Cellvibrio sp. PSBB006: one gene and its partner. The protein of the gene in region 1 interacts with the protein of each later gene in a pairwise test. Links are inferred from orthologs where the notes say so. Each region holds a gene or a part of one and is shown on either strand. Other genes may lie near its edges.

Evidence for each region.
Region 2: the proteins of CBR65_RS06385 (region 1) and CBR65_RS07125 interact in binary tests that used the Escherichia coli proteins (3 or more experiments, as listed by UniProt). The link is inferred for Cellvibrio sp. PSBB006 from one-to-one orthologs.

Annotation. Positions count from the first base shown.
Region 1 is NZ_CP021382.1:1,528,527-1,544,912, forward strand. What follows is about bases 7,402-10,200. They hold CBR65_RS06385 (citrate synthase), read left to right. Parts: upstream 7,402-8,060; coding sequence 8,061-9,341; downstream 9,342-10,200. Other genes in these bases: sdhC (succinate dehydrogenase, cytochrome b556 subunit), read right to left, coding at 7,402-7,445; CBR65_RS06390 (alginate export family protein), read right to left, coding at 9,410-10,200. Outside these bases: odhB (2-oxoglutarate dehydrogenase complex dihydrolipoyllysine-residue succinyltransferase), read right to left, coding at 1-1,073; CBR65_RS06355 (2-oxoglutarate dehydrogenase E1 component), read right to left, coding at 1,125-3,959; CBR65_RS06360 (succinate dehydrogenase iron-sulfur subunit), read right to left, coding at 4,211-4,915; sdhA (succinate dehydrogenase flavoprotein subunit), read right to left, coding at 4,932-6,704; sdhD (succinate dehydrogenase, hydrophobic membrane anchor protein), read right to left, coding at 6,709-7,077; more of sdhC, read right to left, coding at 7,071-7,401; more of CBR65_RS06390, read right to left, coding at 10,201-10,603; CBR65_RS06395 (exo 1,3/1,4-beta-D-glucan glucohydrolase), read right to left, coding at 11,131-13,611; CBR65_RS06400 (exo 1,3/1,4-beta-D-glucan glucohydrolase), read right to left, coding at 13,819-16,386.
Region 2 is NZ_CP021382.1:1,707,781-1,724,196, reverse strand. What follows is about bases 9,278-12,106. They hold CBR65_RS07125 (lipid kinase), read right to left. Parts: upstream 11,249-12,106; coding sequence 10,307-11,248; downstream 9,278-10,306. Other genes in these bases: CBR65_RS07120 (phosphatase PAP2 family protein), read right to left, coding at 11,289-12,053; CBR65_RS07130 (DUF2383 domain-containing protein), read right to left, coding at 9,862-10,302; CBR65_RS07135 (aspartyl protease family protein), read right to left, coding at 9,278-9,687. In the rest of the region: CBR65_RS07170 (TonB-dependent receptor domain-containing protein), read left to right, coding at 390-3,617; CBR65_RS07165 (ABC transporter permease), read right to left, coding at 3,715-4,476; CBR65_RS07160 (ABC transporter ATP-binding protein), read right to left, coding at 4,473-5,396; CBR65_RS07155 (hypothetical protein), read right to left, coding at 5,467-5,862; redox-sensitive transcriptional activator SoxR, read left to right, coding at 5,940-6,401; CBR65_RS07145 (lipid A deacylase LpxR family protein), read right to left, coding at 6,571-7,701; CBR65_RS07140 (TetR/AcrR family transcriptional regulator), read right to left, coding at 7,925-8,512; more of CBR65_RS07135, read right to left, coding at 8,608-9,277; CBR65_RS07115 (hypothetical protein), read right to left, coding at 12,218-13,156; CBR65_RS07110 (PhnD/SsuA/transferrin family substrate-binding protein), read right to left, coding at 13,158-14,033; CBR65_RS22035 (hypothetical protein), read left to right, coding at 14,308-14,475; CBR65_RS07105 (S1/P1 nuclease), read left to right, coding at 14,671-15,534; CBR65_RS07100 (TonB-dependent receptor), read left to right, coding at 15,651-16,416. UniProt on the Escherichia coli protein: In vitro phosphorylates phosphatidylglycerol but not diacylglycerol; the in vivo substrate is unknown.

The DNA of each region.
Region 1 (16,386 bases):
GCCATCGGGCGCTCCTGAATCTTGTGCATTCCGAGAATGGCAGACTGCGGCAGATTCAGAATGGGAGTAGACAGCAGCGAACCAAACACACCGCCGTTGGTGATGGTGAAAGTACCGCCAGACATTTCTTCAATGCCCAATTTGCCGTCGCGGGCACGCAGACCAAAATCACGAATGGTATTTTCAATCGTTGCCAGGCTCATATTTTCTGCGTTGCGCAATACGGGAACCACCAGACCTTTGTCGGTAGAAACAGCCACACCGATGTCCTGATAACCGTGATAAACGATGTCGTTGTTATCAATTGACGCATTGACCGCCGGGAAACGGCGCAGTGCTTCCGCAGCCGCTTTCACAAAGAAACTCATAAAACCCAGACGGGTGCCGTTATGGGCTTTTTCAAATTGATCTTTGTATTTGGCGCGCAGCTCCATGATCGGACCCATGTTCACCTCATTGAAGGTGGTTAACATGGCCGTGGTGCTGGATGCTTCCAACAGACGCTCAGCAATACGCTTACGCAGGCGAGTCATCGGCACACGTTTTTCAACGCGATCACCCACAGCATCCATCGCCGGTACTGGCGCAGCTGCGGTCGAGGAAGTTTTTGCAGCCGGCGCACTCGCCGGAGCGGACTTCAAATGATTGGCGACGTCTTCTTTGGTAACACGTCCATCTTTGCCCGTGCCGGATACTTCAGCGGCATTGATGTTATTTTCGCTTGCCATCTTGCGTGCCGCAGGATTGACCAACTTGTCACCGCCGGCGGCCGGCTTGGCTTCCGCAGCCGGTGCTTCCGCTTTGGCTTCTTTATTTTCAGCCGGGGCGGCCGCAGCGCCTTCCACAAACTTGGCAATCACTTCATTGCTAAGAACTGTGTCGCCCTCACCTTTTATGATTTCACTGAGGCTGCCATCAGCCGGCGCCACAACTTCCAACACGACTTTATCGGTTTCGATATCAACGATCAGCTCATCGCGTGATACGGCTTCACCCGGCTTCTTGTGCCAGGTCGCAATAGTCCCATCCTGCACGGATTCAGGGAAAGTCGGGGCTTTAATTTCAATACTCATTGCTCTTCCTTTATCTCTCGCTGTGATTCGGTAAACATCTCATACTGAATACTAGACATTCAGTGCTTCGTTGATGAAACGTGTTTGTTCTTCAAGGTGAGCAGACATATAGCCGCCCGCTGGTGCTGCCGATGCATCGCGACCAATGTAATCCAGATACAGATCTGGATTGTGATCGTGCACCACACGACGCATGTGATGCTGGCTGCTGTACCAGGCGCCCTGATTCATCGGCTCTTCCTGACACCAACGGATATCCTGCAAATTGGCATAAGGCGCCAGTGCGGCACGCAGCTCTTGTTCGGGGAATGGATAAAGTTGTTCAAGACGAATCAGCGCAACGTTATCCTGATTACGGGCAATACGTTCTTCCAAGAGATTGTAGTAAACCTTGCCACTACACAGGATGGCGCGCTTCACTTTAGCCGGATCGACACTGTCATCGGCAATTACGTTCTGGAATTGACCATTGGCCAGCTCTTCCAACGTGGAGGTTGCCAACTTGTGACGCAGCAGCGACTTGGGGCTCATTACCACCAAGGGACGGCGCATCGGACGAACAGCCTGACGACGCAGCATGTGGAAAACTTGCGCCGGCGTTGTAGGCACACAGACCTGAATATTGTGTTCGGCACACAACTGCATGAAACGCTCAAGGCGTGCAGAAGAGTGCTCTGGCCCCTGACCTTCATATCCGTGCGGCAACAACATTGTCAGGCCGCACAGACGGCCCCACTTGTGTTCGCCACTGGTAATAAATTGGTCAATCACGACTTGCGCACCGTTAGCAAAATCGCCAAATTGCGCTTCCCAAATAACTAATCCGCCAGGCGCCGTGGTGGCATAACCATATTCAAATGCTAATACAGCTTCTTCTGACAGATAAGAATCATAGAGTTCGAAATCCGGCTGTCCCTCTTTCATATGCGACAGAGGTACGTAGCTGGAGCCGTCTTTTTGGCTATGAACTACCGCATGTCGATGAGAGAAGGTACCGCGTCCCACATCCTGACCGGTCATACGAACAAAGTAACCTTGCTCCACCAGAGTGGCATAGGCCAATGTCTCCGCCATACCCCAGTTAAGCGGCAGAGCACCACCCGCCATCTTGCGGCGGTCTTCGTAGATTTTTTCAACTTGCTTTTGCATGACGATGCCATCGGGCACCTCACACATTTTATTGGCAATCGCTTGTAAGGCTTTTAGCTCAACACCGGTATCGCTGGGTGCGGTCCAATCATGACCGATGTAGGCGGACCAGTCGACAAAGAGTGAACGATCCGGCTCACTCACCAGACCACTGGCTACGTGCTCACCGCGATCCAGTGCTGCACGATAGTTGTTGGTCATCTCGTCAGCCGTTGCCTGATCCAGCAGACCAGCACTGATCAACTTATCGGCGTACAAGGTACGCGTAGTTTTATGGCTGCGAATCACCTTGTACATCAAGGGTTGAGTCGCTGACGGTTCATCAGTCTCGTTGTGACCACGACGGCGGTAACATACCAGATCGATAACCACATCTTTCTTAAACTCGTAGCGGTAATCCATGGCCAATTGCGCCACAAACAGGACCGCATCAGGATCATCACCGTTCACGTGGAGGATGGGGCATTCAATCATCTTGGCCACATCGGTGCAGTACTCGGTGGAACGGGCATCTTCACGTTTGCTGGTGGTGAAACCGACCTGATTGTTGATCACGAGGTGCAGTGTTCCGCCGGTGCCATACGCACGGGTCTGTGACATCTGGAAGGTTTCCATCACTACACCCTGGCCAGCAAATGCTGCATCACCATGGACGACGATAGGCACAACCTTGCCACCCACTTTATCTTTGCGGCGATCCTGGCGTGCACGCACAGAACCTTCTACCACCGGAGATACAATTTCCAGATGCGACGGGTTAAATGCCATTGCCATGTGCAATTCGCCACCCGGCGTCATCACGTTGGACGAGAAGCCCTGGTGATATTTCACATCCCCGGACGTATCAACCAGACGACGGCCATCAAACTCGGCAAACAAATCCGCCGGGCTTTTACCGAACACGTTAACCAGCGTATTCAAGCGACCGCGGTGGGCCATGCCCAGGACAATTTCTTTCGCACCGTAGGTACCAGCGCGTTTCACCAAGGCATCAACAAGGGGGATAAAACTCTCACCACCTTCCAGACCGAAGCGTTTGGTACCCGGGTATTTACTGTCCAGGTGACGCTCAAGGCCTTCGGCTGCGGTCAAACGCTCCAGTACCGCCAGACGCTGCTCTTTGCTGAATTCCGGGTTGGAACGCACACTCTCCAGACGCTGCTGCAACCATTGCTTTTCCGCCAGATTGGTGATGTGCATGATTTCCGGGCCGACATGACCACAGTAGGTTTTTTCCAACGCAGCGATGATGTCACGCAGAGGGGCTTCTTCTTTACCGATATACAGGTTACCGGTCTGAAAAACCGTATCGAGGTCAGCATTGGTCAGGCCATGAAAACCAAGGTCAAGGTCCGGTACCTGCTCACGCTCCATCAAACCTAGTGGATCGAGCTGGGCTTTTTGATGCCCACGGAAACGATAGGAGCTGATAAGTTGCAGAACCTTTACCTGCTTGCGCTCGTGCTCAATGCTGACTGAGCCCGCCGCTGCAGGAGCAGTCACGGTACGCACGCGGCTCTTGCCTAGCTGCTCAAACTGAGCACGAATCACCGAGTGCGGGGTATCCTGGGTTACAACGCCGTTGACGCGCGGCAATTGTTCGAAGTAGTTGCGCCATTCTTCGGGAACGGCATTCGCGTCGTGTAAATACTTGTCGTAGAGCTCTTCGACGTAAGCAGCGTTCCCACCGGAGATGTGCGACGTGCTCCAAAATTGCTCCATGATGCTGTCTTGCATTCCACCCACCTTAATCATGGGGACCGCCAGCATAACCTGCGAAGGACGCTGACCTGGGCTCTGCCCACTACCCCTGCTATCAACTAGCTGTTAGCTACAATAACGCCCTCAACTTGTGGTCGAAGGCGCCGCTTTTAAGCCGCTGTGTTCATAATTACAGCGAACAGTGTTAATACCTTGCGCTGATGTTCTGGGCTATCAAGCGCAAGGCATCAAAGATTTACCGCCTGCAAATACACAAAAGCGCCACCTTAGGTAGCGCTCTGTAACAGCATGTTGCGGATATGGCCAATGGCCCGTGTCGGGTTCAACCCTTTGGGACAAACCGCCACACAGTTCTGGATACCGTGGCAGCGGAATACGCTGAAGGGATCGTCCAGATTAGACAAACGTTTTTCAGTGGCGAGGTCGCGGCTATCCGCCAGGAAACGATACGCCTGCAACAAACCGGCAGGTCCGATGAACTTGTCCGGATTCCACCAAAAAGATGGGCAACTGGTTGAACAACAGGCACAGAGTATACACTCATACAAGCCATCCAGCTTCTCACGATCTTCCGGAGATTGTAACCGTTCGATCGCTGGCGCTGGCGTGTCGTTCTGCAAATAAGGTTCAATTTTCTTGTACTGGTCGTAGAATTGGGTCATATCGACTACGAGGTCACGGATTACCGGTAAACCTGGCAGCGGGCGCAGCACCAATTTGTTGTTCTTGACACATTCGGATATAGGCTTGATACAAGCCAAACCATTCTTGCCGTTGATGTTCATGCCATCAGAACCACAAACACCTTCGCGGCATGAGCGACGGTAAGCCAGGCTTTCATCCTGGGCTTTTAATAATTCCAGCACATCCAGCACCATAAGATCTTTACCCTGAGTATCGATCTCATAGGTTTTCATGTACGGCTCTTTATCGGCGTCAGGATTGTAGCGGTAGACTTCAACTTTCAACATTTATCTGTCTCCCCGATTAATAAGTACGAACTTTAGGTTCAAACGCTTCCATAGTGCGCGGTGCAAAATTCACCGCACGCTTGGCGACACGTTTGTCAGCCGGGAAATAAATGGAATGGCATAACCAGTTCTGGTCATCGCGATCCTGGAAATCTTCTCGGGCGTGAGCACCGCGAGACTCCTTGCGCTCTTCCGCCGCAATGGCGGTCGCTTCGGCCACTTCCAACAGATTTTGCAACTCAAGTGCTTCGATACGGGCAGTATTGAACGCGCTGCTCTTATCGGTGATGCATACATTTTCAACACGCGGACGCAGCTCTGCCAACTGCTGAATACCCTTCTGCATGTATTCACCTTTACGGAATACACCGAAGTAATTCTGCATGATGGTTTGCAATTCCTTGCGCAGCACAGCAGCGCTTTCGCCGCTGGTTGAGGTGTTAATTTTGTTCAGGCGAGCCATGGAAGCTTCGATATCGGCCTGGGTGGCATCACGTTGCTCAATACCTTCACGCAATGCTTTTTCGATATACAAACCTGCCGCACGACCAAATACCACCAGATCCAGCAGCGAGTTTCCGCCGAGGCGATTGGCACCATGCACGGATACACACGCCACTTCTCCGCAAGCGTAGAGGCCATCGATGACAGCATCTTTACCATTTGCATCAACAGTCAACGCCTGGCCATTCACATTGGTTGGTACACCGCCCATCATATAATGGCACGTGGGTACAACCGGAATGGGAGCATAAACCGGGTCAACGTGCGCAAAGGTACGTGACAATTCACAGATACCGGGTAGCTTGCTCTCAAGCACTTCTTCACCCAGGTGATCGAGCTTAAGCAGCACGTGATCACCGTTCGGGCCGCAACCACGTCCTTCCAGGATTTCCTGAACCATGGAGCGAGCCACAACATCACGACCGGCAAGGTCTTTGGCATTGGGGGCATAACGCTCCATAAAGCGTTCGCCATCTTTATTGATCAGGTAGCCACCTTCACCGCGACACCCTTCCGTAACCAGAACACCCGCGCCGGCAATACCAGTCGGGTGGAACTGCCACATCTCGATATCCTGCACCGGGAAACCGGCACGCAACACCATACCAATACCATCGCCCGTGTTGATGTGAGCGTTGGTGGTAGAGGAATAAATACGGCCGGCACCGCCAGTCGCCAGGACGGTTGCCTTGGCTTTAACGTAGACTGTTTCGCCATCTTCGATGTTAATAGCAATCACACCGACAACGGCGCCGTCCTGATTCTTCACCAGGTCAACGGCGAACCATTCGTTCAAAAAGACCGTTTTATTCTTAAGGTTTCCCTGATAAAGGGTGTGCAGAAGCGCGTGACCGGTACGGTCTGCTGCCGCACAGGTACGGGCCGCCTGGCCGCCTTTGCCAAAATCCTTTGATTGACCGCCAAAGGGACGCTGATAAATGCGGCCATTTTCAGTACGGGAGAAAGGTAAACCCATGTGCTCCAATTCAAAGACCGCTTCCGGCCCGACAGAACACATATATTCGATAGCATCCTGGTCGCCGATGTAATCAGACCCCTTGATGGTGTCATACATGTGCCAGCGCCAGTCATCATTCGGGTCAGCACTCGCGATAGCGCAGGTAATCCCGCCTTGAGCAGATACAGTGTGCGAGCGGGTTGGAAATACTTTGGTAATTACCGCCGTTTTGTAACCGGATTGTGCCAATTGCAGTGCAGCACGCATGCCTGCGCCGCCGCCGCCAATCACAATACCGTCAAATGAAATTGTTCGCATGTTAGCCATCAGCCTAGAGCCCCCACAAAATTTCAACGCCCCAGACCAGGTAGGTCACAGCGGCAACACCCAATACTGTCTGCGCAATCAGACGCAACACAGTAGCCTTGGCTCCCAACAAACGGTTGGTGAGATAGTCCGTCAAGACAGACCAAAGTCCGATCCAGGCATGTGTAATAAATGAAATAAGAGCGAGCAGGCTGAAGATGCGCATCCATAGCTGATTATAGAGCGCGCTCCACTGAGCGAAATCCAGGCCAGGATTCATGGCAATATAAACGACGAGAAAGATTGTATAGGCTGTCAATATCACAGCGCCAACGCGCTGAATCAACCAATCATACAGACCACTACGACCAAAACTGGTTACTGCAGTTACCATATCCATACTCCGGCTATTACGATCAATACAATGGCCAACAGCACCACAAGCCTGGCACCCAATTGACCACCTTTTAAGGTCTCACCTACGCCGCCATCCATTGTCAGATGGCGCACACCAGCAACGGTGTGGTAAGCAAGCACAGAGAGCACACCCCAGAGTACGAACTTGTAAACCGGATCATTCAGAGACTCTTTCATCGCAGCAAAGCTTTCCTCCGAGGCCAGACTTGCGTCCAACAGCCAAAGTAATACGGCCATGCCGGCAAAAAGGAAAACACCAGAGATGCGATGAAGGATAGAAACGTAAGCGGTGATAGGAAGTTTGATAGTGGATATATCGAGATTGACAGGTCTTTTTTTGTTCACGGTTGATAGTCACCTTTTTGCCCATCGCGGGCAGGTTTTAAGAATGAGCGTTGGGCTCAACGCTTTACCTCAACCTATCGTCCAAATCGACCCTGTACCACGAGTTACTGATAGCAGATTTCAATAAAAACAGGAGAGTTAAAGGTTGTCACCAGCCGCATCCTGCAAGTCGCGCCGTATTATAGAGAGTGAACTTCAGAAACACAAACAAAAAGCCGACCCAAAATGGCAATCAAATCCACAGAAATTTATCGATTTCCTGTCGCTTTATTACCAATTACGCATCAAAAGAGAACATCGCCAAACAAACGCGCGCTATAAAAGTGCAGAAGCAACATAAGCAAGGATTTTCTTATCAGGATGATTGATAGAGACTATAAAAATTGACAGCGCTGCCAACAAAAAAAGCGAAGCAGGAACCGTGGCGCATCCATAGGGTAAATAACGGCAAAAGCTATCATCCAGCGTAGTAAGTCATCTATAATGCCGACCGCAAACGGACTCCCCACAATTTGACAAAGCTAAATCTATCCTTATAGTTGTGCCCCGTTTATCAACCTGTCTTGGCCTCCTGCCATGTACGTAAGCCTTTATTAGTAACTACAGGAGTCAGTAATGACTGACAAGAAAGCACACTTAACGGTTGACGGCTTGGATGCGGCAATTGAGTTGCCCATTTATAACAGCTCTACCGGTCCTGACGTTATCGACGTTACCAGCATTACCAAGAACGGCTTTTTTACCTTCGATCCGGGCTTTATGTCCACCGCCTCATGTGAATCCAAGATTACTTTCATTGATGGCGACAAAGGTATTCTGCTCCACCGTGGTTACCCCATTGATCAATTAGCTGACCATTCTGATTACCTCGAAACCTGTTACCTGCTACTAAACGGCGAACTCCCAAACGATACTCAAAAGCAAGAATTTACCAACGCCGTCAAAAACCAATCCGCTGTCGACCCTTCTGTAGCTGCCCTCATCAAAACCTTCAAACGCGATGCACACCCCATGGCAATTCTGTGCAGTGCAGTAGCTGCTCTCGCCGCTGTTTATAATGAAGGGCTTGATATCACTCGGGAAGAAGACCGTAAAGTTACAGCACACCGCTTAATCGGCCAAATGCCTACATTGGCTGCCATGGTTTACAAGCACAGCCAGGGCGAAGAATTTATCGCGCCGGACAGCGCACTTGGTTATGCAGAAAATTATTTAAATATGACCTTCGGCAAAGCAGGACAGGCATCCAAAGTAAGCCAAGTGTTGGCCAAAGCCATGGACCGCATTTTTATTCTTCATGCGGACCACGAGCAAAATGCATCAACATCAACAGTACGCCTCTCTGGCTCTTCCGGCACCAACCCGTTTGCCGCTATCGCCGCCGGGATTGCCACATTGTGGGGACCAGCCCATGGCGGCGCTAACGAAGCCGTATTAAAAATGTTGGAAGAAATCGGCAGCGTGGACAACATTGATAAATTCGTTGCCAAAGCAAAAGACAAAAATGATCCGTTCCGCCTGATGGGCTTCGGTCACCGTGTTTACAAAAACTTTGACCCTCGCGCCAAAGTCATGAAGCAAACCTGTGATGAAGTTCTGGCTGAATTAGGATTGGAAAATGATCCTCTGCTGGCGATAGCCAAGCGTTTGGAAAAAATTGCCCTGGAAGATGAATATTTCATTCAGAAAAAATTATATCCAAATGTGGACTTCTACTCTGGCATCATCATGAAGGCCATCGGCATCCCTACCGAGATGTTTACGGTGATCTTTGCTACTGGCCGTGCCGTGGGCTGGTATGCTCACTGGGATGAAATGGTCAGTGCTGCTTACAAAATCGGTCGCCCGCGCCAACTTTATACAGGCAGCGTTCAGCGCGACTATCCCAGCAAATAAGATTTATTGTTTGCAAGAAAAGGGCTGCAATTGCAGCCCTTTTTCTATTGGTAGTGCGAAAATTTATTTTAGAAATTGATATCTGCCATCAGCCATAATTTAGTGGTGTCAGAACCAAAATCATCTGCAGAATAATCAGCAAATTTTGCAGTATAAACAACGGGGCCCCACTTTTTACTCGCGCTGACATCCCACTCTGTGCCGTAGTCTATACCGTTCACATCCGACGCCAGTTCGTGGTAAGCAGCAACGAACTGTATTCCAGCAAGATTGGTTGCCAAGGTCATATAGATATCCTCAATACCGTTAGCAGGCGTATCAAGAAAGCGGTCAGTCCACCCCTGGAAAGCGTGCAAGGTGGCAAGTGGTGTGGCAAAACCTACGACACCATCATCGGAACCTAACAATTCATATCCCAAGGTCGTGGTCAGCTTACCCAGTGTAACCACACCCTCAGCCAGCATGTAGTCAGCTGAATAGGTTACCGGATTATCACCTCCCTCTGATTGCGTTGCGTATTCCAGGTTGTAGCCAAAGGTTGGGTTGACGCGTCCCATCCAGCGAGCACCGAAGGTATCACTCGCCAATGCCGGTGCAGTCAGGTTATCGATGAGATAGGCATACAACGATATTTTGCCAGCACTGAAACCGGCATAGTTTACATTTAACAAATGAGTTTCCTGATCGTGATCACCGATCAGATTATCTTCGCCAAATATTCGATTAACATTCGTAACATATGCGTAAAACAGCTGGGTGTCGGACAAGCCCTTATTGGTAATCGAAAAGGCATCATAGGTTTGCTCGTTCTGACGCCAGCCTACTGCGCCGATAAACCGCTGGTTGTCCAGAACAATGCGTTGCCGACCGTATTTGAATTGCGTACTGAAATTATCGTATGACACGAACGCCTGATTAACTTCCGTTCCTTCAGGGTCCGCGATAATAGCCGTACCGGGATTGGAGGGATCATTCGCCGCCGTGCGGTAATCGACATCATCCAACTCGCGCACATCATCAAACTCCGCTGCAAAAGCAAAGCCATTGTAGGCACCCGATTGATAAGAAAGACGCGAGCGCAGAGTGAACGCATCGGAGTCCTCCAGGCCATCCCAGCTAACATCCTCATAACGCAGACGAAAATTTACTTTGACGGTGCTTTTTTGAAATGCCTCCGTCACACTTTCATTTGCGATTGCATGAGGAACCAACGATAAAGATCCAACAACAGCACCAAGGCAGCAAGCCATGTATTTTTTCATAGAGCCTTCTCCAGAGTTTGATTGTGTGTGGTCAACGCTCCTGCGAAAAATGCTGCATGATGTTGCAGATTAACTTGAACATCGCACCACTTTAAAACAACGGAAATATTTGAAATTTTTAATGTAACTGTCCGTTGCACGCCACGTGACTGAGGCACAATTCAGCAAGGCTTATGCCAGAAAGTTCTTTAGGCTCAAACTTCAATTGTTAAATGAGGAAAATCAATGAGATAGCAAAAGTACATTTCATTTGCATCGCAACCGATTAAAATTATCGCCGCCCAAGTGTTGGGAGCCGCTAAAAATCATGCTGCATTATCAAGCAATCGCATATCGGTTAAAGCGCAATAAAGATACATATTCATGCACCGCATCTTTACGATATGCACCGAATTGAGACTTTAAATTTTTCAGGAAATACTGGTACGTGGAATTGAGATGGTACAAATGTATTAACGTGGTGCAAGCTATATAGCTAATGAGGAAATTCCTGAAAGCCGCACGCGGCCTTCAGGATGGAAAGAAAATTATTCGATGCGTATGGATCGACCTGCCGCAGCATTTTTTACCAAACGGATATTGGCGAAGCTGATATCCAGTTCCCCATCCGTTACCAAGGTAAAGGGCTCAAGGACGAGGTGAAAAAATTCCTCCGGCGGTAAGACTAAACCGAAGTTTGACCCGACATCAGGAAAGCAGGCAAGATCTACGGTCAAGCGACGCCAGCCAGTATTGGCTATCGCATTAATCTTGTCGGTAATCGGTAAATCGGAATTGCATGAAGGTCCGCAGCCAATACGCAGAATCACATCGGCAGTCGGCGCTTTATCAACCTTAATATCAAATTCCAGAACGCCCCGCTCGTTAAGGTAATCAATCAGCACCTGACGATTTTCTGTGGACAATGCAACCAGACCCGTGCCTGTTCCATTCCAGACAACGCGTCGGGCATCCTCCTGCACCTCACGATCCACAACGGTTGCCGTCAAGGTCGACACCTGCGCAATATTGCCGTTCATTACCGCGCGATCATTTTTTCCACCTTCCAATTCAATATGCCAAGGCGTCATTGGGCGGCGATTAAATACCTCCAATACATTGGTTGTTTCCTGAACTGCGATACCCTCTTCCGGCAAATCATCTCCTAACGTGTCCAGGTCGCCATAACCCAAACCGTAGCCGTAAGGGAATAATGGATCGTAGTGTTCGTCACCAATGTTTAATGGCCCCTGGTCCGGGCGTTTGGGCCATGAAAAAGTCAGGCGACCTTTTACATCGTGCTGGATCTTTCCGTCGGCTGCCTTAAAGATCACATCGGCAACACCACCACCTTCCGTACCCGGCTGCCAGATCACCATAAAGGCATCGGAGTGATTTAGTTCCTGATTTATCCAGAGCGGACGCCCCGCTATAAAGAGCGAGACTACCGGAATACCAGCAGCTTTCAGTTTTGTCAGCAGTTCGCGATCACTATGATTTGTCGGCTTGTAAAGCAGGTTCTGCACATCGCCCTGCATTTCAGCGTAGGGATCTTCCCCGAATACAACAATGGCTACATCGGGCTTTTCCGTAAATGCCCCATCCGCACTGTATTGGATCTTGCCGCCAGCACGCTCCACAGCTTCTGTCATGCCCATGAGCAAGGTGGTAGCCTCAGGAAAATCCGCCATGCTATTGCCTGTGCCCTGCCAGGTGATAGACCATCCACCGGTTTGCTTGGAAATATTGTCTGCACCATCACCTGCAACCAAAATATTAAGCGACGGCGAAAGCGGCAGCAGATTGTTTTTATTCTTTAATAACACAAGGGATTCGCGCACAGCCTGACGAGCGACCGCGCGATGCTCCGGCGCACCGAGCAATTCATCCTTGCCCGCTAACGGACGCGTAGATGGCGCACCTTTTTCAAATAACCCTGCGCGTAATTTGACACGTAAGATACGGCGCACAGCATCGTCAGCACGACTTATCGGTATGACACCGGTCTTGATTTGATCAACCGTATTATTGAATAAAGTTTTCCATTCCGGGTCGGGCACCATAAACATATCCAACCCGGCATTGATAGCCTGGGGGCAATCCAACACCGATGCACCTTTAATAAAACCGTGGCCATTCCAATCGCCCACCACAAAGCCATCAAAACCCATCTGGTTCTTCAGCACCTCGGTCAACAAATATTGATGCCCATGCATACGCTCGCCGTGCCAGCTGTTAAATGAAGCCATGACAGTTTGCACACCGGCTTCTATCGCACTCATGTAACCAGCGGCATGGATATCGCGCAGCGTCGCCTCATCGTCTTTATTGTCGCCGCGATCAATACCATTAACGGTACCGCCATCGCCCAGAAAATGTTTTGCGGTGGCGATAATATGGTACTGATCAAGACATTCATCCGTAGCAGCGTTCCCCTGAAGCCCCTCCACCATCTTACCGGCGTATGCGCGAACGATAGCGGGATCTTCCGAATAGGACTCGTAGGTGCGCCCCCAACGATCATCGCGCACGACAGCAACTGTGGGTGAAAAGTCCCAATCCAATCCTGTAACCGCGATTTCTCGTGCAGTAACTTCACCGATTTTTTTTATAAGCTCAGGATTATTGGCTGCCCCCAGCGCGATGTTATGAGGAAACAACGTGGCACCAACCAGATTACCCACACCGTGTACCGCATCAGTACCCCAGATGATCGGCACAACAACTTTTCCATCGCTGTCATCCATCGAGGCATGATAAAAACCATCCGCCATCGCAAGCCAATCTTCCGCCTTTGCAAAACGATTGCCATTGGGAACCGAGCCACCGCCATTTAACACGGACCCAATATGAAAATCTTTGATATCTTGCGGCGTTACATAACGGATCTCCGGCTGGATCATTTGCCCCACTTTTTCTTCTATGCTCATCTGCGCCAGAATATCTTCGACTTTTTGTTCAATCAGGGGGTCTTGCTTGACAGCGGAAATAAGCCGGGGCCAGGTGACGGAAGTTTGCTGACTTCGCATGTTGATAAACTCTCCAATGCAATCATTCATGTAATAGTTTTGTTAAGTGTCTCCCTACAACAAGCTCCTGATACTGCCAATGGCAGTTTTAATTTTATTGGCCTGCACGGATTTGCCTGATCTCATGCAATAAAACTGGCCGCATAAAAAAAGCCACACAGAAATTCTGTATGGCTTTCTTGCCTCGCTAGCACGAGGCCTGGATTACTAATTGCATTTGCCTGCCTCGCCCTCCGCCGCGCCTTTTACGACACGAACGTTAGCGAAGGTAATATCCAGCGAGCCAGAAGTAACCAATGAAAAAGGTTGCAGCACCTGCGTGAAAAACTCACTGGGTGGTTGGGCAACGCCAAAGTTGGCTCCGGATGCAGGGAAACATGCCAATGCAATAGTTACTGTTTGCCACCCCTTGCCAGTAAACTCTTTGAGGCGCGTAGTGAAATCAATATCGGAAGCACAATAAGAACCACATCCTAAACGCAAATAGGTCGTATCGCCCGGCGCGGCATCAACCTTGATGTCAAACACAAGGGCCGAGTTGGATTTCAGGTAGTTGATAAAATCCTGGCGATTTTCCGCTGAGAGCGCAACCTGTCCACTGCCGCTGCCATTCCACACCACGCGACGCGCATCCTGTTGCTCATTGCGATCAACGGCTTCGATCATCAGCGATGAAGCTTTCATGGTGTTGCTGGTCATGGTCATACGATCATTTTGGTTGCCAATAATTTCCAGCGACCAGGGATCGAGCGGGCGGCGGTTAAAGATTTCCAGAACATCCAGTGCTTCGGCGAGCTGTACACCTTCTTCCGGTAGATCATCACCCAAGGTATCCTTATCGGCATAACTTAAACCGAAACCGTAGGGAAACAGCGGATCATAATTTTCATCACCGCGATTAAGCGGACCTTGGTCCGGGCGCTTGGGCCAGGAAAAAGTCAAACGCCCTTTCATGTCGTGATTGATTTCACCTTCGGCATTTTTGAAGATGACATCGGCGATGCCCGCGCCCTCAGTGCCCGGCTGCCAGATAGCGACAAATGCATCGGATGCATTCAACTCTTTATTAACCCACAGCGGACGACCGGAGATGAACAACGACACCACAGGAACATCTTGGCTACGCAGTTTTTTCAATAGCTCCAGATCACTGGCGTCACGCGGTTTATAGGCAAGATTACCCACATCGCCCTGCATTTCTGCATAAGGATCTTCACCAAACACAACGATAGCAACATCGGGTTTTTCACTGAAAGAACCATCAACACTTAATATGGCAGTGCCACCTGCCGATGTAACCACCTCACTGATGCCAGCAAAGATAGAGCTCGCACCCGGGAAATCTGAATTAATGTTACCTGTACCCTGCCAGGAAATGGACCAGCCTCCCGCTTGCTTGCCAATGTTGTCAGCACCGTCACCGGCCACCAATACTTTTTGATTGCGCGCTAAAGGCAACAACCCATTCTTATTCTTCAGCATAACCAGAGATTCGCGGACAGCCTGTCGAGCGACAGCGCGATGTTCCGGCGCTCCCAGAACACTCTCTTTACCAGCCAACTCGCGGGTAGATGGTGCACCACGCTCAAACAAACCTGCACGCATCTTCACGCGGAGAATACGGCGCACGGCATCGTCAACACGCGCCATGGGAATAACACCCGTTTTGGCTTGTTCCAACAGATTGTTATAGAGCTCTTTCCACTCAGGCTCCGGAACCATATAAATATCGAGACCGGCATTGATAGAATCCGGACAATTCAGGGCGGTACAACCGGGTATAAAACCGTGACCACTCCAATCACCGACCACCAAACCGTCAAAGCCCATCTGCCCTTTGAGCACATCGGTTAATAGATATTTATGGCCGTGCATACGCGTATCCTGCCAGCTGGTGAAAGAGGCCATCACCACCTGTACGCCCGCCTCCAGTGCGCTGAAATAACCTGCGCCATGAATATCTCGTAGATGCTTCTCGTCGCCCTGGGTTGCTCCGCGATCCACACCATTTAATGTGCCGCCATCACCAATAAAATGTTTCGCGGTGGCAATAACGTGGCTCTCAGTTAAAAAAGCATCAGACCCACCAATACCCTGCAAACCTTCAACCATCTTTCCGGCATAAGCTCGAACAATTTCAGGATCTTCTGAGTAGGCCTCGTAAGCACGACCCCAGCGGTCATCCCGAGCAACGGCAACGGTGGGGGAAAAATTCCAGTCCAGTCCAGTTGCTGCAATTTCTCGCGCAGTTACCGCACCGACCTGCTTGATGAGTTCCGGATTATGGGTTGCACCTAAACCAATATTATGAGGAAACAACGTGGCGCCGATGACATTGCCAAGACCGTGGACCGCATCCGTCCCCCACATAATCGGGATGCCAACACGACCATCGCTTTTATCAACGGAGGCATGATAAAAGCTGTCGGCCAAGGCAACCCAATCTTCGAGTTTCGCGTATTTATTGTTTCCTGGTGTGGTGCCACCGCCATTAAGCACGGACCCGACATGATATTTTTTGATGTCTTCCGGCGTAACTTGTTTGATTTCCGGCTGCACCAACTGGCCGATTTTCTCTTCCAGCGTCATCCGCGCCAGGAGCTCATCAATTCTGGATTCCAGCGCTGGATCTTTTTTTACCGCACTGGAAATCGCGGGCCATTCAACTTTTTCGGAAGAAATCGATGAAGTGGTTACCGGGGACGCCGAAGGTGTTTCATTTGGTGTTGTTGTGGTGTTGTCGCAGCCTGAAAGAAAGCCGAGCAATACTGCCGA
Region 2 (16,416 bases), 180 kb from region 1 along the record:
GTAAGTTAATACTGCGCCGCGAAGTAACCGGTTTCATATTGATGCCGGATTATAATCAATAAGATCTATTAATATCTATTTCAAGATAAATTATCAAATCAAAATACAAAGCTGGCAGGAAGCTATTTTACGCACCTTCTTATTGTTGATTTATATGACAGCGCTGTCATTGCTGTCCAAAGATGATTTTCGCCATTGGCTGAACCCGGCTAAAAGTGAACGGGGATGCCGGTAAATTACATAAATAATGAAGTTTTGCCCGAGCATACTCGGGCTTGAGAATTTGCCTTCTCCCAGAAGGTGAACTCGCTTACTCAGCTTTTTCCTGTTGCTGTTAAGCGTGCGTAATCCGGGAAAAATATTTTCTACCAATAATAAAGGAGAGCTTCATGTATAAAACAATAAGTTTTAAAAAGAAAATCATGGCCACGACCATTGCGTCGATGGCTGGATTCAGCGGCCTATCCATAGCGCAAAATAATGATGCCGGCGTGATGGAAGAAGTTCTTGTGCGTGGTATTAAGGGCTCACTTGAGCGCTCAATCGACGTAAAACGAAACTCCAGCCAACTCGTTGAAGCCATTACGGCGGACGATATCGGTAAGATGCCCGATCAAAACGTGGCGGAGTCGTTGCAGCGTTTACCAGGCATTCAGATTGATCGTAATAACGGTGAAGGTACAAAAGTCCGTATTCGCGGTCTTGATCAAAATATTACATTACTTAATGGCGGCACATTTATTTCTGGTATGGAATATTTCCAGCTGGGCGAAGCCAAGCAAGAATTCGATAGTTCGCTTGAAGGTATTCCATCTGAGTTGCTGGGTGGAGTTGAGGTGTATAAAACACCGAAAGCGTCAGTGGTAGAAGGCGGGTTGGGTGGAGTTATTAATTTAAAAACCCGCGACGCATTTGACCTTAGAGAACCATTGGTTGCCGCCAATATTAAAGGTGATTATGGCCTGGATGCGGAGGATGCTCAGCCTTCAGGTTTCCTTGTGTTGGGAAATAATTGGGATGATAAATTCGCGGCGATTTTTTCTGTAAGTGCCAGTAAAAAAACCGTTCACAACGATTCTATTCAAAGTTTTTCTCGTGAGAACACCGCTGTTAGATGTACAGAAGGTGGAACCTTTGATGCAGAAGCTATGATGTGCTCTGCTGGCCAATCCTATTTTGCACCGGGTATGTTTTATGTTACCGACAGTGAAGCGGAGCGGGAGCGCATCGGTGCATCATTAAATTTGCAGTGGAATATCACGGATGCAATGCAAGTGGGCATGGATTGGTTCCATTCAGAATTGGAGGTTAAAAATCGCCAGTATTCAGTGAAGCACCCCATGAATACCGATGGTGCTGCGGGTATTGACGAGAGTCAGCCATTCGTCATTGATAACAGCAATCCTATCGGTATTGTTAAATCTGCAACCTTTAATGTCCCTGGAGCAGAAACCAATTCTGCTGGTGAAGTCAGTGAAGGGACAGCAGATAACTTCGCCTTACGATTCAAACATGACAGTGGTGGCAAACTGCGTTTCAGCGGTGATGTAGCTTACGCAGAATCGGAACTGGAGCAGCGCGCAGGCTACAGTGATGCGCGCTTTTCTCCCTACGCAATGACTACCTGGACCGGCGAAACCGATAACGGTTGGTCTCACTCAAATGCGAACGTTGGCACGGGTACCGCCAGTCGTTCATTCAGCTTTAATAGTGGCACGCGTCCTTCCTTTGCCTTTGCCAACCCGGCCTGGTTGAACGATCCTTCGTTTCTCACTTACAAATCACATTGGGCTCTGGGCGCTGACATTGAACAGGAATCCTTCGCTGTTCGGGGTGATGTCGAGTACGACATTGAAGTCGGTCATTTGAAAAAAATTACCTTTGGTTTTCGCTATGCGGAAGATGAAGCTGATTTCCGCGAGCTACGTTATTTGAGTGATTTCAGCAGAACCGAAGGTGCAATGACGCCGAACCGTTACGACGAAAATGGTAACCTTATTGCTGCCAGCACGTTTGATCCGAGTGTAAATCCCGGGTTAGGTGGAGCGGGCATTCAGGAAGCGGTTTATCACGATCTCTGTGGCAATGGCGGAATCGTAGCTGGCCGCGAATGTGACATCGACGGTGACGGCCTGGATGACAACCAGCCTTTCGGGCCTTGGGGTTACTTCATGGATGCTGCCATCGGCTTAAAAGCTTTTGAACTCACTACATCCAGCGGCATCAATATGGCCGAAGCTCTGTACGGCCCCGCTATCCGTACTGGCGATCAGGATTCTCCTCATGATACAGCCACCAATAACCATTTTAATCGCTGGAGTGGTTCGCCGGGTGTGATTCCATGGGAAACCTATCTTATGAATCCTGATCGGTCGATAGCACTGAATAACTTCTTTCCTTCCGGTGGATATCAATCCAATGTAATGATGGAAGATGCGAACAAAATAGCCGCCGATGTTGAAGGTTGGATTGATGCCATTACCCCCAACACACCCGGACAGTGGTTCCAGGTACCCCTGGAATCGTGGAATGTAAAAGAATCCACAACCGCATTCTATGGTGAGGCTGATTTCGAAGGTGACAACGTCCCGTACACGTTGAATGTTGGTGTACGGGTTGTGCAAACCGAAGTGGAAGTATCGTCTGCTGAAACCACACCTGAATCTTCCTTGTGGTCCATCGCAACTGACAGCTGGAACAGCCAGGGTGTTTTACTCGACGATAATGTCTTTACCGTTAAGACTAAAGAATATTGGGATGTGTTACCCAGTTTGAACTTTGTGTTGGATACAACGGAAGAAACCAAACTGCGTTTCTCTGCATCACGTGTTATCGCGCGGCCTGACTTGCAAACCTTGGGTAAAGGGTTTGCGAAAAACTTCACGCGTGAAGATGATCCGGATTTCGGCACTTACTTCCGCTTTACCGGCGGTTCTTCCGGTAACCCCGGTCTTGATCCCTATCGCGCAACCCAAGCGGATGTCGCATATGAGTGGTATTTTGATGATTTAGGATTGATCTCTGCCGGTGCCTTTGTTAAAGCGGTTGATTCATTCCTTGCCGGTGAAACGCGTCTGGAATTTGGTGTTGATACCGGCCCAGATGGCGGAAATCTGGGCAGCGTAAGTCGCACGGTGAACGGGTCTGGTGGTAGTGTAAAAGGTCTCGAATTTACAGCGCAAAAAGCATTTGAAAATGGTTTCGGGGCGACCTTTAACTATACCTTTTCAGATAGTACAGCGGATGTATCCTCCACGACTCACAGCAACCTTGGTTTACCCGGTATCTCGGAACACGCGTTCAACTTGATTGGCTTTTATGAGAATGACGCAATCAGTGCACGTATTGCATACACTTGGCGCGATGAATACCTTTCTCCTTTTCGGTCAACCTTTGGGGTGCTTGGCTTGGAAAATGGTGCCTCTGAGTTCTTCGACGATTACGGGCAATGGGATGCGAACGTCACCTATGATCTCAATGAGAACTTCTCCCTCACGGCAGAAGCGATCAACATTACCGGTGAAGAGCAAACCAGTTATTTAGGGTATGCGGGTCAGACAATGACCTATACGTCGCAAGAGCCGCGGATTGTGTTCGGGGTAAATTATCGCATGTAAGTAAAGCGACACGAGCTATCGTAAAGTAAATAAAAAAGGTGCATCAACTGATGCACCTTTTTTTAGCTAATACCTGACAGGATATTTAACCTCTGACTTAAGCCTTAACCTTATACCCCGTCTTAAAAATCAGCCAAACCAGAAACAAACACAACAACATAAATAACATGATCATTCCCAGGCTGATGCCGACCTTGACATCAGCGACGCCGTAAAAGCTCCAACGAAAACCACTGATTAGATACACCACCGGGTTAAATAACGTAATCGTTTGCCACAGCGGGGGCAGCATATGAATAGAGTAAAAACTGCCGCCTAAAAATGTCAATGGAGTAACGATCATCATCGGGATCACTTGCAGCTTTTCGAACCCATCCGCCCAGACGCCGATAATAAAACCGAACAAGCTGAAGGTGACGGACGTGAGCACGAGGAAGCCTAGCATCCAGATAGGATGAATAATGGTGAAGTCGACAAACAGGCGTGCTGTGGCGAGAATGATCAAACCGAGGATGATGGATTTGGTGGCGGCGGCACCGACAAATCCGACAACAATCTCCATCGCTGAAATCGGTGCTGACAGAATCTCATACATTGTGCCGGTAAATTTCGGCATATAGATACCGAAGGATGCATTAGAGATACTTTCCGTCAATAACGACAGCATGATCAAACCCGGCACAATAAACGCGCCGTAACTGATGCCATCAATTTCTACCATGCGTGAACCAATAGCTGAACCGAACACAATAAAATATAACGATGTTGATAGCACAGGCGATGCAATACTTTGCATCAAGGTACGCCAGGTGCGCGCTAATTCAAAAATATAAATAGCTTTTATGGCATGAATGTTCATGCGTGTCCTCCCACCAAATTAACGAAGATATCCTCCAGAGAGCTCTGGCTGGTTTGTAAATCCTTGAACTCGATACCCAGTCCACTCAGTTGTCGCAAGAGTCCGGCAATGTCTGCTTCCTGTTGGCTGTCAAAGGTATAAATCAATTGATTGCCATCGGCACTTAACTCCAGTTGATAATGACTCAGTGCAGCGGGAATGTCGGTTAAAGGGTGTTGCAACTGTAAGGACAGTTGTTTTTTCCCAAGTTTTTGCATCAAGGTGTTTTTGTCTTCCACCAGAATGATTTCACCCTTGTTGATGACGCCAATGCGGTCTGCCATCTCTTCTGCTTCTTCGATGTAGTGGGTTGTCAGGATGATAGTGACGCCGTTGTCGCGTAAGCCACGTATCATTTCCCACATATCGCGGCGCAATTCCACATCGACTCCGGCTGTAGGTTCATCAAGAAATAAAATTTGTGGTTCATGGGCCAGGGCTTTGGCAATTAACACTCGTCGTTTCATTCCGCCGGAAAGTGCCATAATCTTGCTGTCTTTTTTGTCCCACAGCGACAGGTCCTTCAGCACTTTTTCCAGCCACGTATCCTTGGGTGCTTTGCCAAATAACCCGCGACTGAACTTCACTGTATCCCATACGCTTTCAAACATACTGACGGATAACTCCTGCGGCACCAGGCCAATCTTCGCGCGTGCTGCGCGATAATCGTGAACAATATCGTGACCATCTGCCAAAACTTGGCCGTTGCCCGGATTGACGATGCCGCAAATAATGCTGATCAGCGTAGTCTTGCCTGCGCCGTTCGGCCCAAGCAGAGCAAAAATCTCGCCGCGACGGATGTCGAGGTTAATGTTACTGAGTGCTTTAAAGCCGGATGAGTAGGTTTTGGTGAGATTATTTACCGAGATGATCGCTTGCACACGACCTCCTTATGTTGGTGGTATATATCGACGAGTAACTTCCAGTACTTTAACGTCCATGTCAATCGCCTTAGTACAATAGGCAGTGACGCGGCAAGGGCAAGCCGACAAGTTCCCATTCGCCATCGGACTTGGCAATCACCATCAGTGGCGAGCTTGTGGCCTCTTCAATACGCCGTCCATCTTTATCCAGTGGGGTTTGCAGAATTTTTACTATGGCGAGACTATCCCTGATGGGCACAATGCTTAACAACTCATAATGCATTCGGTTCTCGGATTGTTGCAGCATAGCAACCGGCAAGCGCGTGATAGATCGCTTTTTACTTGTCGAATCTGCCAAGGGTTTCAGATTGGGTTGTGGTGCTTGATGGCGCGTGCGAAAGATATCTTCAATAGCCTTGATCATGTTGGAGCGTTCATCATCAAACATATTATGGAGCGGCAGTGTGTCAATATGTGTCAGCATGGTTTTCCCTCGATTGCATTATGTTGGTGGGAATGCTAAAACCTCAAGTTAGCTTGAGGTCAATAGGTAAAGCAAAAATGGCAAAGATTGATCCGCAGTATTTTCGTCAGGAACTGAGTGTGGGGGAGGTGGCGAGCCGTAGCGGCGTGGCGGTTTCTGCTGTTCATTTCTATGAATCCAAGGGTTTAATTAAAAGTTGGCGCAACGCCGGCAATCAGCGACGCTATCACCGCGACGTGCTGCGGCGTGTGGCGCTTATCAAGGTTGCGCAACGAACCGGTATTCCACTAGCCTCTATTCGTGATGCTTTGCAGACACTGCCGGATGAGCGCGCGCCTACCGCCGCCGATTGGCGACGCCTGTCTGCCCAGTGGCGACAGGAGCTGAATAATCGTATTCAGCGCCTCACGCAAATGCGTGATCAGTTGAATAAATGTATCGGCTGCGGTTGTTTGTCTTTGCGTGATTGTCCTCTGCGTAATCCCTGGGATGAGCTATCAGCTGAAGGCAGCGGAGCACGCTTGTTGGACCCTGATTAATGTCACATTGCAATGAGTAGTCGAATGGGCATTATCGAATTCGACAGCAGGTAGCGAAGATAAGAAAAATGGTTGTTATGGATTGGACGATCGGTGCCGCTATCCCAGCGGCACTTTGGTCAATTTATGGTTTCGTCCAGCAAAAGACTGCGTTGATCAAAAAACTTCATCAATCAAACGTTTTCGCCAGAATAATGCCGCCCCACATCAGGTTGCGATCACCAGCGCCTTGTTTGATCTCGGAGCTGTGCCCGCGCAACACATAACTCAAGCGATAGCCTTCGGCGAAAGCGATGGTGTATCCCGCCCAGGCTTCGAACACAATCGGATTTAATTCATTGTGATCATAAGTCACCGGACTATCGCGAAATTGTCCTTGTAAAAAGGCGTTATAGGCACGCGCTTTTATCGCCATTCCCGCCCAGAAATAATGTTCGCGGATCGGTCTGGCACTGGTGTTATAGGTAGATTTTTCCCCATAGCTTGCCAGTTCCGGGTTAAATGATGACCAAGGGGTGTGATATTTACCATCGCGAAAACTCAGGCTCCAACTCGCTTCTGTCAGATAACCGACTGATGCTTGCAGCGTGCTTTTCACTTCCATATCACCGAATAGGGTGCCCAGGTATTGCTGTCGGGCTATCGCGTAACGGGCTGTTAATTCACCGCCCTCGCTGATCTGATTATCCCAACCCATGGCTTCGTTGCCATTGAGTTTGTCATGGATGGTGTTTTGAAATTCACCCACCAGATTTAAACCCAGCGCGCCTACAGTCAGTGTCGTTTTCCAGGAAACATTACTGTTCAGGTCCATTTGTTCGCGCGAATTGGACCAATAAATCAGGCTCGCATAGGGCCGATCATCGGGATTTGCAGTGGTGACCGTAATATCTTCCGGGGTGAACCCAAACAGGCCGACTTCAATGCTGTGGTTATCAATACTTTGCGCGGACTGGTTATCAACACCCAGGAGGTGATCAATAGCGCTTAACGGTTTATCCAGAGAAAGCCAGAGCTCCTGCGCCTTGCGGCCCGAGTAGGTAAAGTTGAAGCCGTAGGTGTAATCCTGGTCCCGCCCACCCAGGGCGAGAATGTCATTATCAATCGCCAGGGCCCAACTGGATTTCAGCGGCTCTTTGTATGGCAATAGCACCACCTCTTGATAAGGGCGTTTTTCTTCCTCAATCAATGTGGCAATTTGCAGTGAGTTGTAATCAACCTCTTGGGCAGACACCAGAAGTGGCAGGGAGGCTAGACCCAGGGTGAGTGTTTTGATTGTGAGTCGTAAAAATCTGTTCATCATCAATTCCTTCGGTTACTGCGCAGCTGCCGGCTCTTAGTGGTAGACCGGCAGCCACATGTAAAAATCTGAATGTTTGTTTAGATGACCGGTCGTCTGTAAAAAACCGCACAAATAAAGCCACAAAGTGAGGCGTTGAATTAGGTGTGCTGACACGCAACTGCCATAGGTGCGGCTTACAATTGACTGGTCGTCTTTAAAAGGAGGTAAAAAATTTTACCTGTCAGGGGCGGTTACCGAGGATTTCCGGTAACAACATCAAGAAAGCATTCATCGGCTCACGGCACTTGGAGGCCTTCATGCGCATCAATGTACCTTCCCAGGCATTAAATAAAAATTCCGCCAGTACTGCCGAGGAGATGGTGCTTTTGAGGCTGCCATCCAGGCGGGCTTCTTCCAGGACATCCTCGATAGCCTGCGTGTTGTTACGCAGCATTTGTCGGACTTTCAGGCGAATGACTTCGCTGGAATCTGACATTTCCTGGCACATATTGCCGATAAAACATCCGCCTTTAATACCTTCTTCACATCCGCCAATATTGCCGATAAAGAATCGATTCAGGCGCTCCAGTGGAGGAATGCTGCGGTTGCCGAGCAGATGACGATTGTGTTGAATCCGTTCCTCGGTCACTTTTTCCAGAGCTTCTACGGCGAAGTCTTCCTTGCTTTTGAAGTAGGTGTAAAAAGACCCTTTGGGTACATCGGCAGCATCAACAATATCCTTGATGCTGGTACCGTTATATCCACGGGTCGCCATGACTTGTAAGCCGGCGTCGAGGAGATGGTCTTTTTTCAGTTCACGTTTGCTCATGGGGAAAATATATGACCAGTCGTCTGGTTTGTCAAAGGGTAACTTAGGTCATGTTGTTCTAAGCTACTCCCAAAAAGGAATAGTTAGGATAGCGGCTATTTGTGACGAGCGCGTAAACGCAGGACGGCGGCGGTCTGATCAATCACAAAATCAAACCGCCCTAGGATATCTACGCCCAGCAAACCATCAAACTCGGTCATCTTGTGCATGGGGAGCAGTGCCAGAATATGATGATTAAAAGCCAACTCGTCGATGCGCAAAGTATCCACAGTGAACAGCACACTGTCGACTGTACCGCTGGCGGTATTCAGGCGGATAGGTTTGGTGGATTTAACCAGGAAAGGGTATTTTGCCGTGTACACATTTGACACGCCGCTGAGGGACGCGCCGGTATCCAGCAAAAGGCGCGCCGGATAACCCTCAATGGTGACATTGACCAGGTACTGATTACCAAAGCGGACCAAGGGGATACTCAGCTCATCGGGTAGCGATGTACCGTTCAGCTCGGCCAGAATATCCTCGGCCTGCTGCTGCATCGCCGGATCATTAACCGCCATCATGGCGTGATACTGCGCTTGATAATTGTCTTCCAGTTTTGCGTAAAGTGAAGCGAGGATTACATGAAGTTCGGCGTCGTTGGTATTGAACTCCAGCAGTTCATTGAGCTGGCTCAGCAGCCACTGTGAATTGCCGCTGAGCAGGTTCGGTTTTTGATAAAGCCGCATCAGATATTGGCGAACGTACGCCATGGCCTGTTCAAATTTTAAGGCATCCACCTCGTAGTCCAGATACCGAAACCATGCCTCCAGTGAGGCTTCATGATTATCAATTTTTTCATAGATTTGCGCCAACAAAAGCCAGGCGCGGGCGGATCTCGGTGTTTCTGCGAGGTGGCTTTGCAATAGCCGGATGGCTTCTTCAAAACGGGACAGGGCAATGAGTTGATTAGCCCGCTCCCATGAAAAGACACTCACGGTTGTGTCGGCTTCGGTCTGATGTGGCTCCGTGCCAGTAGGTGCAGGTTTGGATGGTTGGTGATGTGGCTCACGGGGAGCAGAAAGTTGAATGCTCTCGGGAGCAGGGCTGGAGGCCTTGAGGCTATGACGATACTCACTGGCCAGAAAGCCCAGTGCAAAGGCTCCAAGGGTGATACTGATGAACGTGAATCTTGCCATAATCTTGTCCGGTAACTGCCGTGCTCTCCAATGCCGTGAATGAGGCTAATGCCGTAACGTGAAGGGCAAACTATAGTGGATACACACTACAGTTGATACAGACAGCAACGCTGTTGCAGCCTGGAGATATGACAAGCTACCGGATAGAAAGTTGAATTGGATGTCGCCGGTGTATCAGGCTTCCAACGCGTCGAGCCGCTCGATGGTCGAATGGATTTGCTGTTCCATCTCCACCAACAACTGCCCATGTGCGTCATCCAATCCCGCAGCGTGACACGCTTGCACAAGTTCAAGAACGTGCCGCTCGGCCTTGATGCGTTGTTCAAGAATTTGCGTGGTGGTGTCAGAAGATAGCGCCGCTGTTACATGATGAAGAAGCATCTCTCCGGTTTCCCGATCCGGGTCAGGAACCGAGGGCAGGTCGCCCAATGCGCGTATGGCCTGCTCAATACGCTGAATAAATCCCTGGCGTTCTTGCATGATCATGCGCAGTACAGGCGTTATGTGGTCGTCATTCAGATACTCTACCGCGTCCTGACAATGGTCTACCGTTTCGCGACTGGCTACCAGCAGGTCGTTCAGCGCAACTTCTTTGTCGGTGCGTAATAAATTCATCGTGTTACTCCATCAGGGCTGGTTCACGGATTTGTTCAGAGTCCATGGATGAAATCTCAACCGGTTGAGGCCGGATGACTTCCAATGCTTCGGGGATCACTTCAAACAACGCGGGGGTAATATTGACCGGCTCGCCGTCCGCATGGATTTCGCGCAGCCGTGACGTCTTGATGTGGATGCGTCGTCCCGAGGCGGTAAAAATTTTATCGGTCAATCGTTGCTTGCCGCTGCGCAGTAAGGGAGCCAGCGTCAGCAGTTCCCATAAGGTCAATGGTGGCACGCTGTACAAACATAATTTGCCGTCATCAATGGTGGAGTGTTCATCAATCACATTGCCGCCACCGTAGTAGCGGCCATTGCCGACGGCCAGTTGGATAGAGCTGACTCGATAGGGTTTATCGTCCACCGTTATCGTTGCGCGAAATTTGCGATTCTTTTTTAGCGCCGCGAATACCGCAGCCAGATAACTGAACACGCCCCATTGCTTTTTTATCTCCGGTGTCAGTTCGTGAGTTACACGCACCCCGAGGCCGATGTTGGCCGCATTAAAAAAATAATGCCCGTTCACCACGCCCAGATTCATACGGCCGCGGTGATTCTCCACAATTAGTTGAAAGGCTTCCAGCAGATCGCCGCTCATACCTAAAGATCGCGCCAGATCATTGGCGGTACCTAAGGGCAATATGGCAAAAGGTAGCTTATGTTGAAAAAGCGCCGGTGCGGCGGAGCTGATTGTGCCATCGCCACCTCCGAGTATCACCAGGTCGATGTGATGGCGGTGGTCTTCGATCAATTGACAGGTTTCTTGCGCACTTTGCGAGCTTGTCTTGATCAGATTGATGCCTGCGGCTTCCAATAAAGCTATGCCCTCCTGCATATCGGTGTCGCCGCCGGATCGGCTGTTAGGGTTCACAATCAGTAGCGCGGTACGCGATGTATTTGTCATGTTTGATGCTCAGTCGCTAATCCAGATGCCCTTGTGTCAATCAGCTTTCGGTTTCACTTTCCACTTCATGCCGCCTTTGTAGCCATCGTGCCAATAACCAGCACGACAAGGCCCAGGCTGCACCGGCTGTCCAGCCGGCGAGTACATCCGTGGGCCAGTGTACCCCGAGGTATACCCGGCTGAGTCCTACCAGCAAGGTGGCGGTGATGGCCACCAGTAAAATGTAAGCCTTCATACGTTTGCGTCGCTGGACGCGCGCGAGCAGGGCACCCATGGTCAGGAAAGTGCTGGCTGCCAGCATCGAATGCCCACTGGGGAAGCTCGCGGTATAGACGCGCGTATGGTGCGGGACCAGGTCCGGTCGCTCACGGTCTATGGTGTTCTTCAACAACGTACTCACGCCCAATGCACCCAGTGTGGCCACTATTAATACCACGGCCATTCGACGTTTGCCGTCCAACAACAGGTAGCCCACCACTGCAATGGTCAAGAGTGTCAATATGGCATTGCCGCCCAAGGCAGTGATATCACGTCCGATTTCTTCCACCCAGCCTGGGCCGATTGGATCGCTGAGGTCCGCCGGATTGCGCATGCTCAAGAGCAATGCCTGATCGACTTCATGGGTATCGCCTTCCATGACTTCTTCTGCCAATTCCGCAAAGCCCCAAAGCGCTCCCAGGATGGCAAATAATGCCAATAGCACCGGTAATTCATGGCTGCCCAGCCATTGCAATACACCGGCAATGCGGCCCTGGGAGCCGGGTTCCGTCGTTAGAAAGGATGGTTTGTCCGGATTCTCGTTCATCAAATCCCTCGCTATGACTGCGCAAAAACATACATGTCGCGTGATCATATACAGAAATAGCAGGAAAGGTCTGTTGTTTGCCACTCGCTTTGCTTCCTCGGGTGGCTAGATGACACTTTGCTTAAAGCGGTGGGCATGATGTCTTGCGACGAGTGTTGAAGTGGCTATTTGCCAGTGATATCCCAGCGCTGTGGCTGAAGGTGCGTCAGGGCAAAGTTGTGCATACGCGAGCGCGATCCCTCGCCGGTTGCTTTGGGTGGGTAGTAAAGCGGTTTTAAGTCGGGATGTTCGCTCAGTAACTCATCCAGCGCCGCACGGATTTCGCTGAGCATTTTCTCCAGATTGGCATTGAAATCCGGCCGCTTACGAATGGTATGACCCAGCTCCACCAGTCGCAGAAAATACTTGTCCGCCAGTTCAAGCAAGGCGTCCGGCAGCTGGTGATGTTGGCACAAACGCACCTCAGGATGTTGCTGGCAGTAATTCAGCAACGCGGCATAAAAACACAAAGGTTTATTGGCCAAAGGAACTTGTTTGTTGCCTAATGTTAGAGCTTTGTTGGTGAGATCCAGGGTTAAGGTAAGCGGTATGATCTCGGCGGTGTGGTGCTCGGTTACCGGCACAGGCTTACGTTTTAGATAGGGGCGAATCAGTATCAGTAACAAACCGGCCAGGAGCAACGGGTAGCCTGATAACCCGCTGAGCCAGCCCGGCTCCTCGACATGTAAGCTCAGATTGATGGTTTGTTCCGGTGCAATTAACTGCCGAACAATTTCTTGCTTCGGGCTGGTGTGGGTATCAGCCACCACAGTTTGCAAGCTGTGAATACTGACCGGTAGTGACTGCGCGGCAATGGCTTCATTCAATTCCTGTAAATAGTGCAGTACCTGACTGGCGTTGCCCGCCATATTTAATTCGGGGTTTGGCAGGGAAAGGTGCGCAAGATCCAGCGATATACGATTTTCTACCGCGAGGATGCCTCGCTCAATATTGAACTGCCGTTGCAGTGATGCGCCCGAAGAAAAGGCTACCTGTAACACCACATAACTGAACACAAAAAACAGCCAGTGATAACGGGTAAAATGTTTGCGCAGGTAATACATATTATCGCCCCACAAATTGCTCGGGACAGCCTTCAGAAAAATGCAACTGGCCGAAATAGGTTGAAGCCTGTTGTTCGGCAATCGTGGCCAGGTTAGTTTGCAATGCACAAAACAAATCAGTGTTGCGATTATCCATCTTCAAATACCAACTGCTGCCGCTGATGTCGGATTCGCTGATCGGTTGAATATAATTTTCCGAGAAACGTTCGTGGTCATCTTCGGACCAATAACTGGAAATCATATCCACTTGTCCACTGGCTAAGAGCTGTCGCAAACCGGTGTGACTGTGGCTATAAACAATTGTCACCTGATCTTGCAAGCCGAGTGCCTGCAGCATATGCATGGGAATACTATGGCCTGAGCGGCTGGTGGGATAATCGACCAAACCGATACGTCTGCCGATTAAATATTCACGTGATATAACCGGCTTTTCATGCAGTGCAATCAGGTATGCCTGATACTGCGGATAACTGGCCAGCCGTTTGTAGCCGTAGGTTTTTTCTGCATCAAAGGCTTCCACAATATTGTCTTTTGTATTTACCACATCGCCCAGACCTTTGCCGATAAAACTGATTGCCGCTGCTTCGCCGCCCCCCCACCAGGCTTGTACCTGATGATACTGACGCTTGACGACCGCATCTGCACACAGGCGATTGGCAAGGTTGCGTGCAACATATTCCGTGTTGACATACACGGTTAATTTTTTATCAGGCGCATCGGCGCCTGCCACGCAGGTGTAATGCTCTTCAATGATCGAAGGCAGTCGATAGTCCACCGCATTTTGCGTGTCTTTACCCACGTACCACATCAACATGGCGGCGAGAAAAAACAACACAAACGGATAGGTTTTAGGGGCAAGCCATTTCAAGTCGTTCATTGGAAAGTCATCGCGTTGACAAGATCAATTACATAAAAGATCCGTGAGTGCGAACCACCAGCGTCAGGTTGAAACCGGATTGAACGGTTCCTGAACATCGTTAATTAGCAATATTTATTCCCATCCATCACTGGCGGGTAGTAAAAACGCTGATTTCACGTGGGAATTTGCCTTCTCTCACAGATCATGATCAAAAAATGATTGTTTCGCGTTGCAAATCCGGTTTTACCAAACGCTGCCTAATCGTTGTCCGCTCGGACAGGTATTAAAAATCATGGCGTTATTCATCGGTCTGCAAGGCAGATGGGTTAAACGCACCAAAGCGATTCATCTTGCGTGGCTATCAGGGCCATTGGGGGCATTCTCTGGTGCAAAAAAACAACAAAAACAGGTTCAGGTATTTTTCATTCTTTCGCCATCTTCTATTTACATTGGTGCTTAAGCAGTGCGCTAACCCAGACTTATCGCCTTAAATAAGTTTATTTGTCGACTCTAAAACATTGATGTGAAAGATTTATTAACAAGTCATTTTGAATGGCAATAACTCCTTTCTGTCTGTTTCGAATGTATTGACTATGCACGTAATCGGATTCCTCATCGCCCGATGTTGATTGTCAATTCTCATTCGGATATCACCATGATGCGCGTGCAACTGTTTACCAGCCTGCTGTTGTTGACCTTAAGTTCCCAGGCATTTTGTTGGGGTCAGAACGGCCACAGAATTGTGGGCCACATAGCCAACTCCCATTTAACTGAAACTACCCGGAAAGCCATCAAGCCGCTCTTGGCCGGTGATCTCTTGCCGGAAGTCGCCACCTGGGCCGATGAAATGCGATCGGCCCCGGACGATTTCTGGCAAAAAAAATCAGGCCGTTGGCACTACATCAACGTTGAGCAACCTGAGGCATTCGAACCTGAGCACTACCATGTTCCACAGGATAAAGATGATGTTGAGGATATTTATGGCGCGACCCTGAAAGCGATTTCGGTACTTAAATCGCGTCGTGCTCCGCTGGAAGAACAGCAGTTTTATTTTCGCTTTCTGGTGCATCTGGTTGGCGATATTCACCAGCCCCTGCATGCCGGTCACGCCCACGATCGTGGAGGCAATGACATTAATGTGTCTTTTTTTGGTGATACAACCAATCTCCATTCTTTATGGGATACCGGTTTGATTGAATCTCGCCAATTGAGTTATCGGGAATTTGCCGAGTTTATCGATACCCGCGATGCGCAATTTATCAAACGCCACCTCAATTCCTCGCCCGCAGATTGGCTCAAGGAATCCATGGTGTTGAGTAAGTCTGTGTATGCCAGCGGAACCGGTGAATTGGGTTATGCCTACATCTATCAGCAGATGCCGCACGTGGAATTGCGGTTAGTGCAGGCCGGCATACGCCTTGCCGGGCTGCTGAACAGTATCTATGACTCGCGCGCGAAAGTAGGCGTTCATGCGACGCCTGCATTGACCGTGAAAGTCGCAGAGCCAAAGCGCCCATAAAAAACACCATAAGAACACCACAACAACAGCGCCCTGTAATGATGAACAACATTAAACCAACACACATGAGTCAAGGGGAATTAATCATGCAACATTCGCCATCGAGTACGCGGAGTATGATGAAGAAGCGTGCGCTTTGTCTGGCCATTAGTGCCGGGTTATCCGGCTACGCGTTCGCACAGGACACTACCTCGTCAATCCTCGGCAAGATTACCAGTCCGACCGGTTCACCGGCGACGCAAACCAGGGTGATCATCGTTCACCAACCCTCGGGTACGGTGAGTGAAGTTGTCACCAACGAAACCGGCGCTTACAGCGTAAAAGGTTTACGTGTTGGCGGACCTTATCAGGTAACGATTGATTCCGAGGTTTATCGTGATGCGCAATTGAATAACCTGTATTTGCAAGTGGGAAAAACCTTGCGGCTTGATCAGCAACTGGAAGATCAGGTACTGGAAGAAGTGCTGGTCATGGGAGCGGTAATTAATTCCACCACCACCGGTGCCAGCTCTGTGTTCAGTGAAGATGATATTCGCAATGCACCTTCATTCAACCGCGATATTAAAGATATTGTGCGCAACAACCCTATGGCCATCGTGGATGAAGATGGCAACCTCAGCATCGCCGGTAATAACCCGCGCTATAACAGTATCACTGTGGACGGTATCGGGCAGAACGATGACTTCGGTTTGAACTACGGCGGCTATCCCAGCCAGCGCCCGCCGGTATCTTTGGATGCTGTAAGTCAGATCAGTGTGGATACCTCACCCTTTACCGCCAAGGTCGGTGGATTTTCCGGTGGCTTGATCAATGTGGTGACCAAATCCGGTACCAATGAATTACATGGCTCTTTGTTCTACGAAGGCATGGACAGCAGCTTTG